2 regions of the Bacillus bruguierae genome follow, and region 1 is predicted to be linked to the other one. Evidence: riboswitches for the same ligand, from Rfam matches in the RefSeq annotation. Region 1 holds a riboswitch; the other holds the start of a gene.
The links. Region 1 has a riboswitch for preQ1 ahead of queC (7-cyano-7-deazaguanine synthase QueC). Riboswitches for the same ligand answer to the same signal wherever they lie in the genome.
Positions count from the first base shown of each region.

Region 2: another riboswitch for preQ1. It lies ahead of WAZ07_RS05975 (QueT transporter family protein); the one in region 1 lies ahead of queC (7-cyano-7-deazaguanine synthase QueC).

Region 1 is NZ_JBAWSX010000002.1:95,827-103,846, forward strand. Features, by position in the region: gene WAZ07_RS04595 (M3 family oligoendopeptidase) at 1-1,636, shown strand, start outside; gene WAZ07_RS04600 (DinB family protein) at 1,779-2,312, shown strand; gene WAZ07_RS04605 (DUF6254 family protein) at 2,577-2,693, shown strand; gene WAZ07_RS04610 (ATP-binding protein) at 2,704-3,912, opposite strand; PreQ1 riboswitch class I at 4,146-4,189, shown strand; gene queC (7-cyano-7-deazaguanine synthase QueC) at 4,286-4,948, shown strand; gene queD (6-carboxytetrahydropterin synthase QueD) at 4,948-5,442, shown strand; gene queE (7-carboxy-7-deazaguanine synthase QueE) at 5,435-6,151, shown strand; gene queF (preQ(1) synthase) at 6,170-6,667, shown strand; gene WAZ07_RS04635 (YkvS family protein) at 6,703-6,888, opposite strand; gene WAZ07_RS04640 (hypothetical protein) at 7,100-7,258, shown strand; gene WAZ07_RS04645 (histidine phosphatase family protein) at 7,440-8,020, shown strand, end outside.
Region 2 is NZ_JBAWSX010000002.1:350,265-358,284, forward strand. Features, by position in the region: gene WAZ07_RS05940 (P-type ATPase) at 305-1,027, shown strand; gene WAZ07_RS05945 (5'-3' exonuclease) at 1,145-2,011, shown strand; gene WAZ07_RS05950 (FbpB family small basic protein) at 2,565-2,705, shown strand; gene WAZ07_RS05955 (DUF4064 domain-containing protein) at 2,987-3,331, opposite strand; gene WAZ07_RS05960 (DMT family transporter) at 4,052-4,957, opposite strand; gene WAZ07_RS05965 (reverse transcriptase-like protein) at 4,971-5,357, opposite strand; gene WAZ07_RS05970 (aldose 1-epimerase family protein) at 5,373-6,245, opposite strand; PreQ1 riboswitch class I at 6,414-6,458, shown strand; gene WAZ07_RS05975 (QueT transporter family protein) at 6,465-6,950, shown strand; gene WAZ07_RS05980 (ribonuclease H family protein) at 7,292-7,951, shown strand; gene WAZ07_RS05985 (zinc-finger domain-containing protein) at 7,965-8,020, shown strand, end outside.

The sequences.
Region 1 (8,020 bases):
TACAGAGACTTTACAGCAGTTTAAGAAGGCTAAAGCATTGGAAGAACAAAAAGAAATAATTGCACAGATTAATGCAATTCGTAATGATTTTAGCACTATGTATAACATATGTTATATTCGTCATAGTGTAGATACAATGGATGAATTCTATAAAGAAGAGCAAGATTTCTTTGATGAATATTCACCAATTGTGAAAGGCTATGTGACAAAATATTACGAGGCATTAACACAATCTCCATTTCGAAAACAGTTAGAAGAATATTATGGTATACAGTTATTTGCACTTGCAGAGGCTGAAATGAAAACATACTCTGATGAAGTATTAGCAGATTTGCAGTTAGAAAACAAATTGTCTTCTGGATACACACAGTTATTAGCAGCAGCTAAAATTCCGTTTGAAGGAGAAGAACGAACGCTTTCACAACTTGCTCCGTTTATGGAGAACAGAGATCGTAATATGCGTAAACAAGCAAGTGAAGCATATTATGGATTTTTAGCAGAGCATGAAGAAGAATTAGACCGTATTTATGATGAACTTGTAAAAGTAAGAACGACAATTGCGAAGAAACTTGGTTTTAATAATTTTGTTGAGCTTGGATATGCAAGAATGTATCGTACAGACTACAATTCAGAGATGGTTGCGAATTTCCGCAAACAAGTACTCGATTATATTGTTCCCGTTGCAAGTGAACTTAGACAAAAGCAACAGGCTCGTATTGGAGTAGAGAAGCTTGCTTATTATGATGAGAACTTTGAATATCCATCTGGTAATGCAGTGCCAAAAGGTGATGCAGATTGGATTGTGAATCATGGCAAAACGATGTATAGAGAACTGTCAGAAGAAACAAATACATTTTTTAATTTTATGTTAGAAAATAATTTACTAGATCTTGTTGCTAAAAAAGGAAAAGCTGGCGGAGGCTATTGTACATATATTGAAAACTATAAAGCACCGTTTATTTTCTCAAATTTTAATGGAACGTCTGGTGACATTGATGTGTTAACACATGAAGCAGGACATGCTTTCCAAGTATATGAAAGCCGCCACTATGAAATTCCAGAATATAACTGGCCGACATATGAGGCGTGTGAAATTCATTCTATGAGTATGGAATTTTTCACATGGCCATGGATGAAATTATTCTTTGAAGAAGATGTAGAGAAATATTATTTCTCACATTTAAGTTCAGCATTGCTATTTTTACCGTATGGTGTATCTGTTGATGAATTCCAGCATTTTGTATATGAACATCCAGAAGCATCACCAGCTGAGCGAAAAGCAGCGTGGCGTAACATTGAAAGAAAGTATTTACCACATCGTGATTATGAAGAAAATGATTATTTAGAGCGCGGTGGCTTTTGGCAACGCCAAGCACATATTTATAACTCACCATTTTATTACATTGACTATACGTTAGCACAAATTTGTGCATTCCAATTTTGGAAACGTTCTAGAGAGAATCGTCAAGAGGCATGGGAAGATTATGTTCATCTTTGCCGTCAAGGCGGTAGTAAATCATTTTTACAATTAGTTGAAGTAGCAAATTTGACATCACCATTTGCTGATGGGTGTGTGAAAGGTGTAATCGATGAGATTCATGCTTGGTTGAACGGAGTAGATGACACAAAATTGTAAAAAATATTCATTATTTTTTATGGATTTACAATCGACAATTATTGGGAAAAATGAGATAATAAAAGAAAATTTAGAATAATTAAACGAAGAGGTGTTTCTTGAAAAGAAGCGCCTCTTTTTAACCAAATAAGGGGGGAGAAATATGATGCAATCTTATGCAAATATGAATATGGAAACGTTGCTACATGGAATGGCATCTACGAGACAGATGCTTTTATCAGAAATTGAAATGTTAACAGATACAGAAATTAATACGAAGCCGCGCCGTGATAAATGGAGCATTATGCAAGTGTTACATCATCTTCATCTTGTTGAACAATCTGTTACATCTGCTATAGTATATGCGCTTCATAAAACTGAAAGAAAAGTTGTTCCACCAAAAGACCTTCAAGCTACACTCGATCGAACAAGAAAGAGAGAAGCCCCTCAACAAATGCAACCAACAGAGACATTAATGAAAAAAGCACAAATGCTGCAATTGCTGCAAAGTTCAAGAGAAAAGCTTTTACATGTTCTGCATAGTATTGTAAATGAAAAAGAACTATTTGAAAAATCGCTCAAACATCCTATATTTGATGAGCTTAATTTATATCAGTGGGTACAATTCTTAGACTTACATGAACAGCGTCATCTGACACAGTTAAAAGAAGCAAAACATGCAATTTTGCAAAGATAAAGTGAAACTTCCATCAGTGGTGTTCTGATGGTTAGTAGAACCAATCGGGCATTTACGGGCAGTTATCCTCACCTATCTTCTTTGTTTCTCTCTGAATATTGGTGAGGGTCATACTGCCCACGAATAGCGGGATAAAGTAAAATGTCCATCAGTTGATTTACTAGCTGATGGATTTTTTATAGTTTTTTACACCACTTAGTATATGTATATTCTTACTTCATATGTTGGAACATATATAAGGACATCTTACAAGGAGTTGAAATAATGGGAAATAAAAAACGGGAGCAAGAACGACAATGGAAGGCACGAAAAGAACATCAGCAGCCGCATGGGAAAGTGAAGACTTTTGCAGAACTTGTGGATGAAACGAAAAAAACGTAATGCAGTTGCATTACGTTTTTTTCGCTAAGGGAAATGTAAGAAGAAAAGTTGTTCCGATGTTCCTTTTGCTAGAAATGTCAATTTTTCCATTCATTGCTTTTATAACACTAAAGACAACCATCATTCCAAGGCCTGTTCCCTTCTCTTTTGTGGAGTAAAAAGGGGAACCAAGGCGTTTTATTTGTTCATTGCTCATACCGATTCCGGTATCTTGAATATGTAATTGGATGTGTTTATTAGCAGGTGTTAAGGTAAATGTAAGATCCCCGCCGTTTGGCATTGCTTCAATACAGTTTTTTAGAATGTTTAAAAGACATTGGTTGAGCTTTTGTTTTTCTCCTATTATATAAAATGTTTTACTTTGTTTCGTATAATGAATACGAACGTTAGAAAGGTTTGCTAATGGTGTCATGAGCGTAAGTGCATGGAGCAACTCTTCCTCTAACTGTAATATTTGTACTTTTTCAATACTTGGTTTTGCGAATGTTAAGTAGTCTGTTAATACATGATTTGCTTGATCAATACCACGCATAGCAATATCTAAATATAACAGTTGTTCTTGTTCTGAATAGTTTTTTGATTGTAGCAATTGAAGAAATCCCCTTGTTGATGTAAGAGGGTTTCGAATTTCATGTGAAATAGAAGCAGCCATCTCACCGATAAGTTGAAATTTTTCGGCGTTCACAAGTTCTTTTGCAAGACGGACTTGTGATTGTAATACGTCCAGTAAGTATAAAATTAAAATTGTTCCCATAATTGTGCATAACTCATATGTAACCATATAAGATGTATAGTCCTTTGGATTTGGAACGATAGATAAAAAATAGGGAATCCAACCAATGCCGTATATTAGGCTGTAAAAAAAAGCTAAATACATTTTTGTTTTGATTTTCCCTTTTATATATATTTTGTATGTTGTAATGAGAAAAATGTACAAAGTGAGAGATGCAATAAAAGAAGGTATGAGGCCGCCTCCGCCAATAAAAAAACGATAAAGGTTCATAACACCTAAAATTGCACCACCTGCTACTGGTCCTCCAGATAATGTTCCGACAATGAGCACAATATGTCGTAAGTCAAATTGAAAACCGTAATCAACTTTTGCAGCAAACGACATACAGACAATAGCGGTAATGCTGCAAGAGAGAATAAATACAAACGAATTAAGCTTTGGAGAACGATTTCCTTTTTCGCTCCAAAATAAATGATAAATCAACATTGTAACTAGAATAAATAATATATTTAAGAAGAGGTACATAATAAAAAGCTTCAGCTTTAAAACCTCCTTGTAGCGAAAAATAAAGGTCTGGTATATAAAATTATCATACTATTAATATGGAAGAAAATGAAATATTATTTTTAGAAAAAACAGAAAAAATAGACGTTTTTCACTCATATACTTGGTATGTTACAATGTAAGATGAAAGTTAAAGAAGACAATCCATGCATAGCATGGGAGAGGTTCGCGAACTCCCTCTATAAAAAACTAAGAAGAGAACAATGTCCTTTTTGATATTGTTTTGTTTTTTTTAGTATGACAGTTCAAGAACGCTCTTTCTTCTTCGAATCGAAAAAAGAGGAGAATGAGTGAAATGAAAAAGGAAAAAGCAGTTGTTGTTTTTAGTGGTGGTCAAGATAGTACAACATGTTTATTTTGGGCACTTGAACAGTTTGAAGAAGTAGAAACAGTGACGTTTAATTATAATCAACGTCATAAGTTCGAAATTGACTGTGCGGCAGAAATTACAAAAGAATTAGGTGTGAAGCATACTGTACTTGATATGAGCTTGTTAAATCAGCTGGCTCCTAATGCGTTAACGCGTACAGATATGGAAATTACACATGAAGATGGTGAGTTGCCGTCGACATTTGTCGATGGACGTAATTTATTGTTTTTATCGTTTGCAGCTGTGTTAGCTAAACAAGTAGGGGCACGTCATATTGTAACCGGTGTGTGTGAAACAGACTTTAGCGGCTATCCAGATTGTCGTGATGTATTTGTGAAATCGTTAAACGTTACACTAAATTTATCGATGGATTATCCATTCGTTATTCATACACCACTTATGTGGATTGATAAAGCGGAAACGTGGAAATTAGCAGACGAACTTGGGGCATTCGAATTTGTCCGTGAAAAGACGTTAACTTGTTATAACGGAATTATTGGTGATGGTTGCGGTGAATGTCCAGCGTGTCAGCTTCGTAAAGCAGGACTTGATAAATATGTACAAGAGCGTGAAGGAGCGAAAGCATAATGACACAAGACTTTTTTGGATTTCGCATTGTTGAAAATTTGCAAAAAATAGATCAAGACATTGAGCGTAAGCAACTAAAGTATCATAATAAGCGTGTGATGGTTAGTAAAGAATTTACGTTTGATGCTGCACATCACCTGCACTGTTATGAAGGGAAATGTAAAAACCTTCATGGCCATACGTATAAAGTAATTTTTGGAATTAGTGGTTATGTGAATGAAATTGGCCTAGCGATTGATTTTGGTGATATAAAAGAAATTTGGAAAAATGAAATTGAAATATATTTAGATCATCGTTACTTAAATGAAACACTTCCAGCTATGAATACAACTGCTGAAAATATGGTTGTATGGATTTTTGAGAAAATGGAAGAGGCACTAACAAAAGGTGATCGACAAAATGAATATAAAGGGGCACGTGTGGAATTTGTGCGCTTATTTGAAACACCAACAAGCTATGCAGAAGTAAGACGGGAGTGGATGATGGGTGAGTAACATTCCTGTGTTAGAAATTTTTGGACCGACAATTCAAGGAGAAGGAATGGTAGTTGGCCAAAAAACAATGTTTGTTCGCACAGCAGGTTGTGATTATAGTTGTGCATGGTGTGATTCTGCATTTACATGGGACGGTTCTGCGAAAGAGCAAATTCGTCAAATGTCGCCGAAAGAAATTTTTTCTGAGCTTGTCCAAATTGGCGGTGAAAATTTCTCACATGTAACGATTTCAGGTGGGAACCCTGCGCTGTTGAAGCATTTAGGAGAATTGATTTCTTTATTAAAAAAGAACGGAATTCGTACAGCAATTGAAACGCAAGGAAGTAAATGGCAAGATTGGTTGCTTCATATAGATGAGGTGACAATCTCGCCGAAGCCGCCGAGTTCAAAGATGACAACGAATTTTGTTATGTTAGATTCAATCATTGATAAGTTAGACGGAAAAGAGTTTAGCTTAAAAGTGGTTGTATTTGATGATCAAGATTTTGTATATGCAAAAGAAGTGCATGAACGTTATCCACACATTCCGTTTTTCTTACAAGTTGGAAATGATGATACGAAGACGACGGATGATGCTTCATTAATTCAGCGCCTTCTTATGAAATATGAGTGGCTTATTGATAAAGCTGTGCAATGTAAGGAAATGAATGATGCAAAAGTATTACCGCAGCTCCACGCTTTAGTGTGGGGAAATAAACGCGGTGTATAAGTGAAGGGAGATTTTTAGATGACTGGAAGAAAAGATGAAGATTTAAAAGATGTAACATTACTAGGAAATCAAAATACAAAATATTTATTTGAATATAGCCCAGAAATTTTAGAGACATTTGATAATAATCATCCGAATCGTGATTATTTTGTAAAATTTAATTGTCCAGAGTTTACAAGTTTATGCCCGAAAACAGGCCAACCAGATTTTGCGACAATTTATATTAGTTATATTCCAGAACAAAAAATGGTAGAGAGTAAATCTTTAAAGTTATATTTATTTAGTTTCCGCAACCATGGAGATTTCCATGAAGACTGTATGAATGTAATTATGAATGACTTAATTAAGCTAATGGATCCACGTTATATTGAAGTATGGGGCAAGTTTACACCACGCGGTGGTATTTCTATTGACCCATATTGTAACTATGGGCGTCCAGGTACAAAATATGAAAAAATGGCTGAATATCGTTTAATGAATCATGATTTATATCCAGAAACAGTAGATAATCGTTAAGAAAAGAGGGGGCTTGCCCCCTCTTTTCTAGTATTCTATGTATGTTGCGTAATAATTGTATAGTTTTTATGATTGACAACAGTAAGAGGTTCCATATCTAGCTCTCTAAAATTATCCATAATTGTTATATCAACGATAACGGAGTTTTTATTTACTTTTTGAACGCGCCCTTGTAAACCGTTTTTAAATTCAATGATATCTCCAGCTTCTGCGATTTTCATAAGCAACTCTCCTTGTTACATTTTTACGAAAAAGAGAACAAGATTCGTTCTTTTTGTATTTCCCTTTATTTTGAACGATATTTTCTCATTTGTAAATGTTTCCATGATATTTTTTTGAAAAAAATACTAATTTTTCACAATTGATTTATAGTAAGAATCGCATATTTATTGTAAGGTGAATATAAGAGCATCCTGAAACGGAGACGATAATATGGTATTTGAGATTGTAGGAAGCTTTATAGCTATTGTGTTGTTTTTATTTGCATATACGAAATTAAAAATGATTCGTGAACATGAAACATACATATACTATGAGGGCGTTGATAGCGTTCCTTCTTTTTCTAGTCATGAAGATGGAAGTGCTGAATGATATAAGTGTGTTTCTATATAAATCCAAATTGAAAAATCGACATAGAAACCCTCTTTCTTTTTAGGCGGGCGAGAGCATCTGGCTATACATAGAGGCGGTCAGGGCCTAGGAGGCAAGACAAAGATGGCCAAAAATTAAAATGGATTTATATAAGGAAAATGTTGAACGGAGAGTGAGAAAGATGCAAATTTCTTTCATACGTCATGGAAGCTCTAGTGTTCAAAAGAAAGCGATTACAGTACAAGAATTTCAAGAATGGCTACAAAGATACGAGCATGAAGATATTATGAGAGAAGTAGAAATTCCAATTGAAGCAATTGAAGTGGTTGAATCTTCTAAATTTATTGTATCGAGTGATCAGAAAAAAGCTGTTCAATCAGCAACGATGTTGACTAACAATGTTATTTTTATGCAGAACTCCCTTTTTCGCGAAGCTGCCGTTCCTTCTATTTTACCTGTTCCGAAATGGATAAAGTGTAAGCCGGAAGTATGGATGTTTTTGAGCCGAGCATTTTGGATGATTGGTTATTCGAGGGATGTTGAATCTTACTTAGAAGTACAGAGAAGAGCGAAGCAAGCGGCCGATGTGTTAGTTGGATATGCAAATGTATATCAGCGAGTTACGCTTATTGGGCACAGTTATTTTAATGCGATGATTGGTAAAGAGTTAAGTACGCGGGGATGGCGTGGACCACTGCTATTTCATAATAAACCGTGGGGGTGTACAATTTATACGTTTCATGAAGTGACAGAAGGAAATGT
Region 2 (8,020 bases), 250 kb from region 1:
CACACTACGTGATACGTAGTTGTATTAAACTTTGCTTATTTATGTATGTTCAGACCTTTACTCGCTCACGGGTAAAGGTCTTTTTTATTAGGGTGTATGTTGTACAAATATACATAGCTAAAAATAATCATATGAGGAGGTGAGGAACAATGTCAGCTTCGGACTCGGTTCCGTTACCCAGGTATTTCGAAAATAGAATGTGTGATGTAGGTAGGAAACGACTTGTTCCTCCCTCTATATCTGTAAATAGATAAATTGAGAAACAATGAGTTTCTTCCTGCATGTGTGAAGGAGGAGACGGACGGTGTTATATGTAAACAAGCGAGAAGGAATTATAAATAATATAAATCATAAAAAAACGATAAAAGTACAAGAGATTTTACAGAAGAATAATGAAATGCTGATGGAAGTTGCTATTCGAGATGTAAAATCTGTGTATGCTTATTTTAAAACAACAAGAAATGGTCTTTCTGTTAAAGAGGCAAAAAGACGTATTGTACAATATGGAAAAAATGAGCGATATGTGAATAAAAAAGTGATGTTGACTCATATTATGATGAAGTTGATGGAAAAAGTAAATCTGTTTGAAAAGGAAGCGAATCAAACGAACGCAATAACACCAAAAACAGTTACTGTTTTAAGAGTAGCAAATGATAAAGTGAATGGGATAGACACAGATTCTGAAATGATGAATATTCCAATAGAAGAATTGGTCCCAGGAGATGTGATTTGCCTTTCTGCAGGTGATACAGTACCAGCTGACGCTCGGATTATTTACGCAAAAGATGTATTAGTTGATGAATCTCCTTTAACGGGAAAAGAGGTGCTTGTAGAAAAGTATGAAAGTTGTTATCACATTGAAAAAAAACGATTTATGCCGCTAAAACGCATAAAAGATTATAATCCACTTTGTCTTGAAAATTTATGCTATCAAGGTACTCACATTATTAGCGGAACAGCAAAAGCAGTTGTTGTTTCCACTGGAAATAATACGTATGTGGAATTATTACATCAATGTTGTAAGTAATTTTTATGGATGCTAAATAAAGCAAATCATTGTATAATAACAATTACAATCATTATTTGATTATATAACCTTGCGTCATGACGTGAGGTTTTTATTTTTGTCATTAGGAGAGGAATTATGAAAAAAGTATTATTAGTAGATGGTATGGCATTGCTATTTCGTGCCTTTTATGCAACAAGTGTGTACGGACAATTTATGAAAAAACAAGATGGGATTCCAACAAACGGGATTCATGGTTATATGAAGCATTTATTAACAGCAGCTAGTACAGTTGAACCGACTCATATTGTAACGTGCTGGGACATGGGGAGTACAACGTTTCGAACAGAAACATTTTCAAACTATAAGGCGAATCGCGGAGCACCGCCAGAAGAATTAATTCCACAATTTGATTTAGTGCAAGAAATGACTGCACATTTATCTATCCCAGTTATTGGTATGAAAGGATATGAAGCTGATGACTGTATTGGGACATTAGCAAAAATGTATCAACATGAAGCGGAAGTGTTTATTTTAACAGGTGATACAGATTTATTACAGCTAGTTGATACAAAAATTACAGTCATGCTTCTTCGAAAAGGAATTGGAAATTACGAATTTTACACGCCTGAAAAAATTATGGAAGAAAAGGGCGTAGAGCCGTGGCAAATTGTTCACGCAAAGGCATTTATGGGTGATTCAAGTGACAACTATCCAGGTGTTAAAGGCATTGGTGAAAAGACAGCATATAAGCTTATTCAAGAGCACGGAACAGTTACAGGTGTTTTGGAAAACATTACATCATTAACAAAAGCACAGCGTACAAAGATTGAGAGTGACTTAGATAATTTACACATGTCACTACAACTCGCACAAATTCATTGTGAAGTACCAATTTTTTGTCGATTAGAAGAAGCTTTTCACACAATTGATAAGGAAAAAATACAATTCGTTTGTGAGCAGATGAACTGGGGTAGACCGGAAATGTTCATAAATATGTTATAGAAAGTGTTTTTTTAAGAACTTATATTGAACGAACTATAGATAACGCCCAATCAAATTAAGAATTTGATTGGGCGTTATTATTTATATAAATACAAATAAACCCCTTTCTTTTTGGGGGAGGCGAGAGCATTTGGCCATGTATAGAAGCGGTCATGATTTGTTTTGCATAGCAGCGACTTAGATGTCGAAAAAATAAAAAGGATTTATATAGATATGGTTTCTACAATATCTAGCTTCTGTAGAATGATAGTAATAGTAGTACATAAGCTGCTAGCAAAGTTACGTTTCAATAGTAAAACGATATACATACTAATTCATGTAAAAATATACGTAGTTTTCATTTGAATTTCAAATGGATTTCACATGAATCTTTTATTATTACACAATACAGATAATTATTTATCTTTTATATAAATAAAATTTTGTATCCCGTATTAACGAGCAGTAATCCCCCGCTCCAAGATTTAAAGAGAAATGAAGAAGAGAGGCGGGGGATGAAAAAAACTCTCACTTAGGGAAGTTTCACTTGTAATAATTAAGGAGGAAGATTGATATGCGAAAAAAAATAAGAAAATCCTTTAAACAGTTATTAATAGAAAATAAACAATTATTATTGAATGATAAAGAAAACATAAGAGAAATTGAAGAAAAAATTGAAAAAAGACATATATCATATAGAGCAACGAGTAATTGAGTAAAGAGCGGCCAAAAAATAAAGTGGAACTTCTATTCGTGAAAGAAGTTCCACTTTATTTTAATCGTTCGAATCTATAGACGTTTCTTTACCAAATGATACGTCTACTTTAGAGACCTCGTGGTTTGTATGTTCACCTTTTTCCAGCCGTCCAAAGCGAAAGGAAAAGGGTGGTTTTCGTAAGAGATAATCGTTGATAGCCACCACCTGACGGTAGCGGTTATCTAAAGATGAGCACATGTTGCTCTCTTTTTTATTAGATTCATTAGTCCGGTATTATTTTAATTAGATTCCTGTTTTAAAGTTCTAAATGCAAATGCCCCTGAAATGATTTGTAAAACCACTGGAAGGAATAAAATGAATACTGACATAACCAATGTTACTAATGGGAGTAATATCATACAAAGTCCGTAGGCGATATTGTTAACCTTATTTACTGAACATGCTAAAACTAACAGTCCTATTTGAATAATTAATAAAATAGAATAATAAGTCAAAGTTTTATAATCAACATGTCCATATAGGGCAATAACAGTAATAATAGACATGATCGATAAAATAAAAGTACCTATAACTCCTAAAATACCTCCAATTAAACCTAGTATAAATTCAGGAGTTCTTTTCATTTCTAATACCTTCCTAACTATTAATATATTATGTATATAATGTCCACTTATATATATTATCAAATACGGTTTGGAAAAACTATGCATAAATGGATTGGTTTTAACATTAGATGTAGCAAAAGAAATGTTCAATTTTATTTAGCAGAAGTCTTCAGATCACCTTATTGATTCCCTTTTCTTATACACGATCTCAATGATCCAACATACTGAAATTGATTCTTATAAGGGCAGTGAAGTAGGCCAGCTTTGGTGTGCGAACTCGAGGTTCTGGAGCAAGCACGACCTATTTTTCACTTCTACTATAAAAAAATAGTAGCACAGACCATGGCCGTGGTCTGTGCTACTAATCTTAGTATGTTTTGTTTTAAAACATCCCATGTGGCAGGACAAGCCCCTGACCGCTTCTATGCACGGACAGATACTCTCGTCCTCCCCTAAAAAGAAAGAGGTTTTTATGTCGGTTTTTTAATTTGGATATATATAAATCCAAATTGACATTCCAACACAAAAGTTACCGCCATGCTGAACAAAAAATAACCTGCTACTTTCTTTCTCTCTTTGTTTGAACTTCGCATGTGGAAGAAAAAGGAATTGACCGCTTCTACGCATGGCCAGACGCTCTCGACCATCTCAAAAGAAAAGGGGGTTATGTCAGGTTTTTAATTTGGATTTATATATACTATGTAGTAAGTGCTTCATTCTGCTCTCATTCTAGTAATTTTATGCAGCATGCATTTCTTTTTTTCGTTTATTTGGTAGTTCTACAAAGATCATTCCTAAGAAAATGCAAATACACCCAATGATAGCTGATAGCGATAATTGCTCATTTGCAACAAGAACACCTGTTATTGCTGCGAAGACGGGTTCCATTGCAAAAATAATAGCGACGCGGGTAGGAGATGTATATTTTTGCGCGGTTGTTTGAATAAAAAATGCAAGGGAAGTGGCAAAAAGTGATGTTAGTAAGAGCGCAAATAAAAATGAGCGATTTGTCCATAATGACATCGAAAATAATTTCTCCCAATCTTCAAACAGAAAAGCGCAAATAGAAGAGAGGAGTCCAACCGTTAATATTTGTGTTGTACTTAATAATAACGGAGATACCTTTTTGGAAAAGAATCCATTTACAAGGATATGAGCAGCAAATGCTACAGCACAACCTAAGATAAGAATGTCTCCTATATTGAATTGAAAAGCGTCTCCAGCTGTTAATAAAAAGAGTCCAATTGTAGCTGCTGTAATTCCGAGTACGATAAATAGATTTGCTTTTTGTTTTAAAAAGATAAACGATAAAATGGGTACCATGACAATGCTGAGCCCTGTTAAAAATCCGGCTTTAGAAGAGGTTGTATATAATAAACCAAACGTTTGTAGTAAATACCCAACAAATAAAAAGAATCCTACAATCATACCAGCACCGCTACTAAAGCCTACGTGTTTAATAGGTATTTTTTTCATAGAAATGAGCTGAATGATGAATAAAATCATTCCGGCTAATAAAAAACGTACACCATTAAAAGAAAATGGCCCGACAAATGACATGGCATTTTGAACGACAACAAATGTAGCTCCCCAAATGAAAGCAACAAACAATAAAGCGAGAGGAGCAATCCACTCTTTTTTCAATACACTACCTCCGTTACTTTTTTTGTATAGCTTTTCGTGCCAATTCATCGGCTGCTTTATTTTGGCTGCTTGGAATCCACTTTATAAAAAAGAGATCAAATTGCTGAATCATTTCCAGGGCTTCATCTAAAAGTGGTGCATATAATGGGTTTTTTACATATTGTTTTTCAATCGCTCGTTCTACAAGCTGTGAATCTGTTCGAAACGATACAATTTTATAATTATGTTCGGTGCAATATTTTAATGCAGTAAGTAATGCATGATACTCTGCTTCATGGTTGCTCATAATCCCAAGTGGAACAGTGAGCTCTACAGGTGGTTGAATCCCTTTAATAAAAACCCCAGCGCCGGAAGGGCCAGGGTTTCCTTTTGATGCACCATCGATGTACACTTCAATCAAACTGAACCCCTCCAATTAACCGATTGTAATACTATAGCAGCATGTAAATGTTTCATTCGCTTTTAACATTTGAATTCCTTTTTTCTCTTTAAAATCTTTTGCAGGCTCTAATTCATCGGCGATGCCATACCAAGGTTCAATACATAAGAACGGTGCATCATTTCCTGGTGTCCATACACCGACAAATGGGAATCCTTCAAATGAAACTTTGACAAACTTATTATGATTGTGAGAACGGATGGTAATTTCATTTTTGTTCATATCCTCAAATATAAGTGCATCGTTTTTAAATAAATCGTATGTAAGTGGAAGCTTTGTTGCTTCTTCGGCTATTACGAGTTTATTTTTAGAAAGAAATGGTCCTTTTAGTACACCTGCTTCTAAGCGCTCTGGAGTACTGAAAGATAAGTAGTAGTCTGTGAAAGATTCATTTGGTAATAACGGACAATTAAAACCAGGGTGTCCTCCAATTGAAAAATACATTTCTTCCGAGTTAGAATTGATTACTTCGTATGTTACATATACAGATGTTTCATTTAATTCATAAGAAACAAGTAATTCAAATGCAAACGGATAGTTTTGTAAAGTTTTTTCATTACTTGTTACTGCGTATGTAATTTTTGATTCACTTTGTTTTTTTATCGTAAATGTTAAATCACGAGCAAAGCCATGTTGTGTTAACGAATATGATTTACCATTAACATAATATGTATTGTCTACTAATCTCCCGACGATTGGAAATAAAATAGGAGCGCGTCGTCCCCAATACTTTGCATCTCCTTGCCACACATATTCTGTATGATCTTCTTTTAAGCGAACACTTTGCAGTTCTGCACCTTTTTCAGAAATGGACACGATCATTTTTTCGTTTTGAATCGTTGCTGTCATGAACAAACCTCCTAAATCTTTCATGTTTTTATTATACGTTTTATAAAAAGAAAAGAATAGTGTATGACTATCCTTTTGTAATTTGTTCATTTCATACATATAGCAAAGCTTTTTCTATATTGACTTGAATTCGAATCATAATTATAATGTAATTTTGTTTATTATAATATTTACGTGGTTCGTAACCATCCCACGAAAAAAAACTAAGGAGAGCGTATAATGAAAATTAAGACACTTGTTGGGAATGGTATTTTAGCGGCACTATATATTGCTGTTACTATGCTTATTCAACCTTTTGGTTTTACGAATATTCAATTCCGTATTTCAGAAATGTTCAATCACCTTATTGTGTTCAATAAAAAATATATTTACGGAATTGTGTTAGGCGTATTTTTAGCAAACCTCTTTTTCTCGCCAATGATTGCATATGATCTTGTATTTGGAGTCGGACAATCTATTATTGCTTTACTTTGTACAATTGTTTCTATGCGTTTTATAAAAGGAATATGGGCGCGTATGATCTTTAATACGGTGGTCTTTACATTTACAATGTTTATAATTGCGATTGAACTACACCTTGCATTTGACTTACCATTTTTGTTTACATGGTTAACATGTGCGATTGGTGAGTTTGTTGTAATGGCAATCGGGGGACCTGTTATGTATTTTATTAACAAACGAGTACAGTTTGAAAAATTTGTGTAAGATTCATTAGAGAGTTGTTCACTTTATCGTGGCAACTCTTATTTATTTTTTCGTGTTATCTTGTTGATGGATCTAAATACATTTTAATTTTTCATCTGCTATGCAGAATAAAACATTTCTCCTTTTGATTTCATCATTGCATGTGGTAGGAAAAGGCCCTCACCATTTCGATGCGCGGCTAGATGCTCTCGTCTGCCTAAAAAAGATGGTTTTTAATTTGTATCTATAAAGATAAATGAATTTCGAATAGAATACGGACCGCATAGACAAAATAGGATAAAATAAAAGCATAACATTTAGTATGAACGTGTATAGTTTTTGTATATAAAAGGGGGAGCAAAATGAAATATAAAATTACTTGGCTATATCGAACAAAAGATGGTTTAGAGACTAGTTTGGAAACAGATTTTCTTCGTTTAGAAGAGGCAATGCAATTCGCAGCGGATTTTGAAAAAACAGGGAGAGCGAAGGAATTGTTATTTCAGGATGAGATGGGAGTAGAATGGACGTTAAAAGAAGTTAAGAAACTAAGTAAACAAGTTGAAGAAGAAGTGCAAGATCTTACGCTGTATTTTGATGGAGGGTATGATATTGACACAAAAGAAGCAGGTGTAGGGGTAAGTATTTATTATAAGAAACAGGGGAAATTGTATCGAATTCGCCGCAATGCTTACATAGAAGGAATTGATGATAATAATGAAGCGGAATATGCAGCGTTATTATATGGAATGAACATATTAGAAGAGCTAGGGGTTAAATATGAATCGGTTATACTGCACGGTGATTCTCAAGTAGTTCTTCAACAATTAGCGGGTGAATGGCCATGTTATGAGGAGCATTTAATTCATTACTTAGACCAGATTGAACAAAAAGCAAAACAGATGAAAATAAAACTAGTATGTGAACCGGTTTCTAGGAAACAAAATAAAGAAGCTCATCAATTAGCAACACAAGCACTGCAAAGAACAAACATTGATAGTCATAAAGAAATAACAGAATAGGAGTGTAGAAGGAGTGAATCGTAAGCAACTGATTACTGAGGTGAATGATTTATTAGAAACATATTGCGA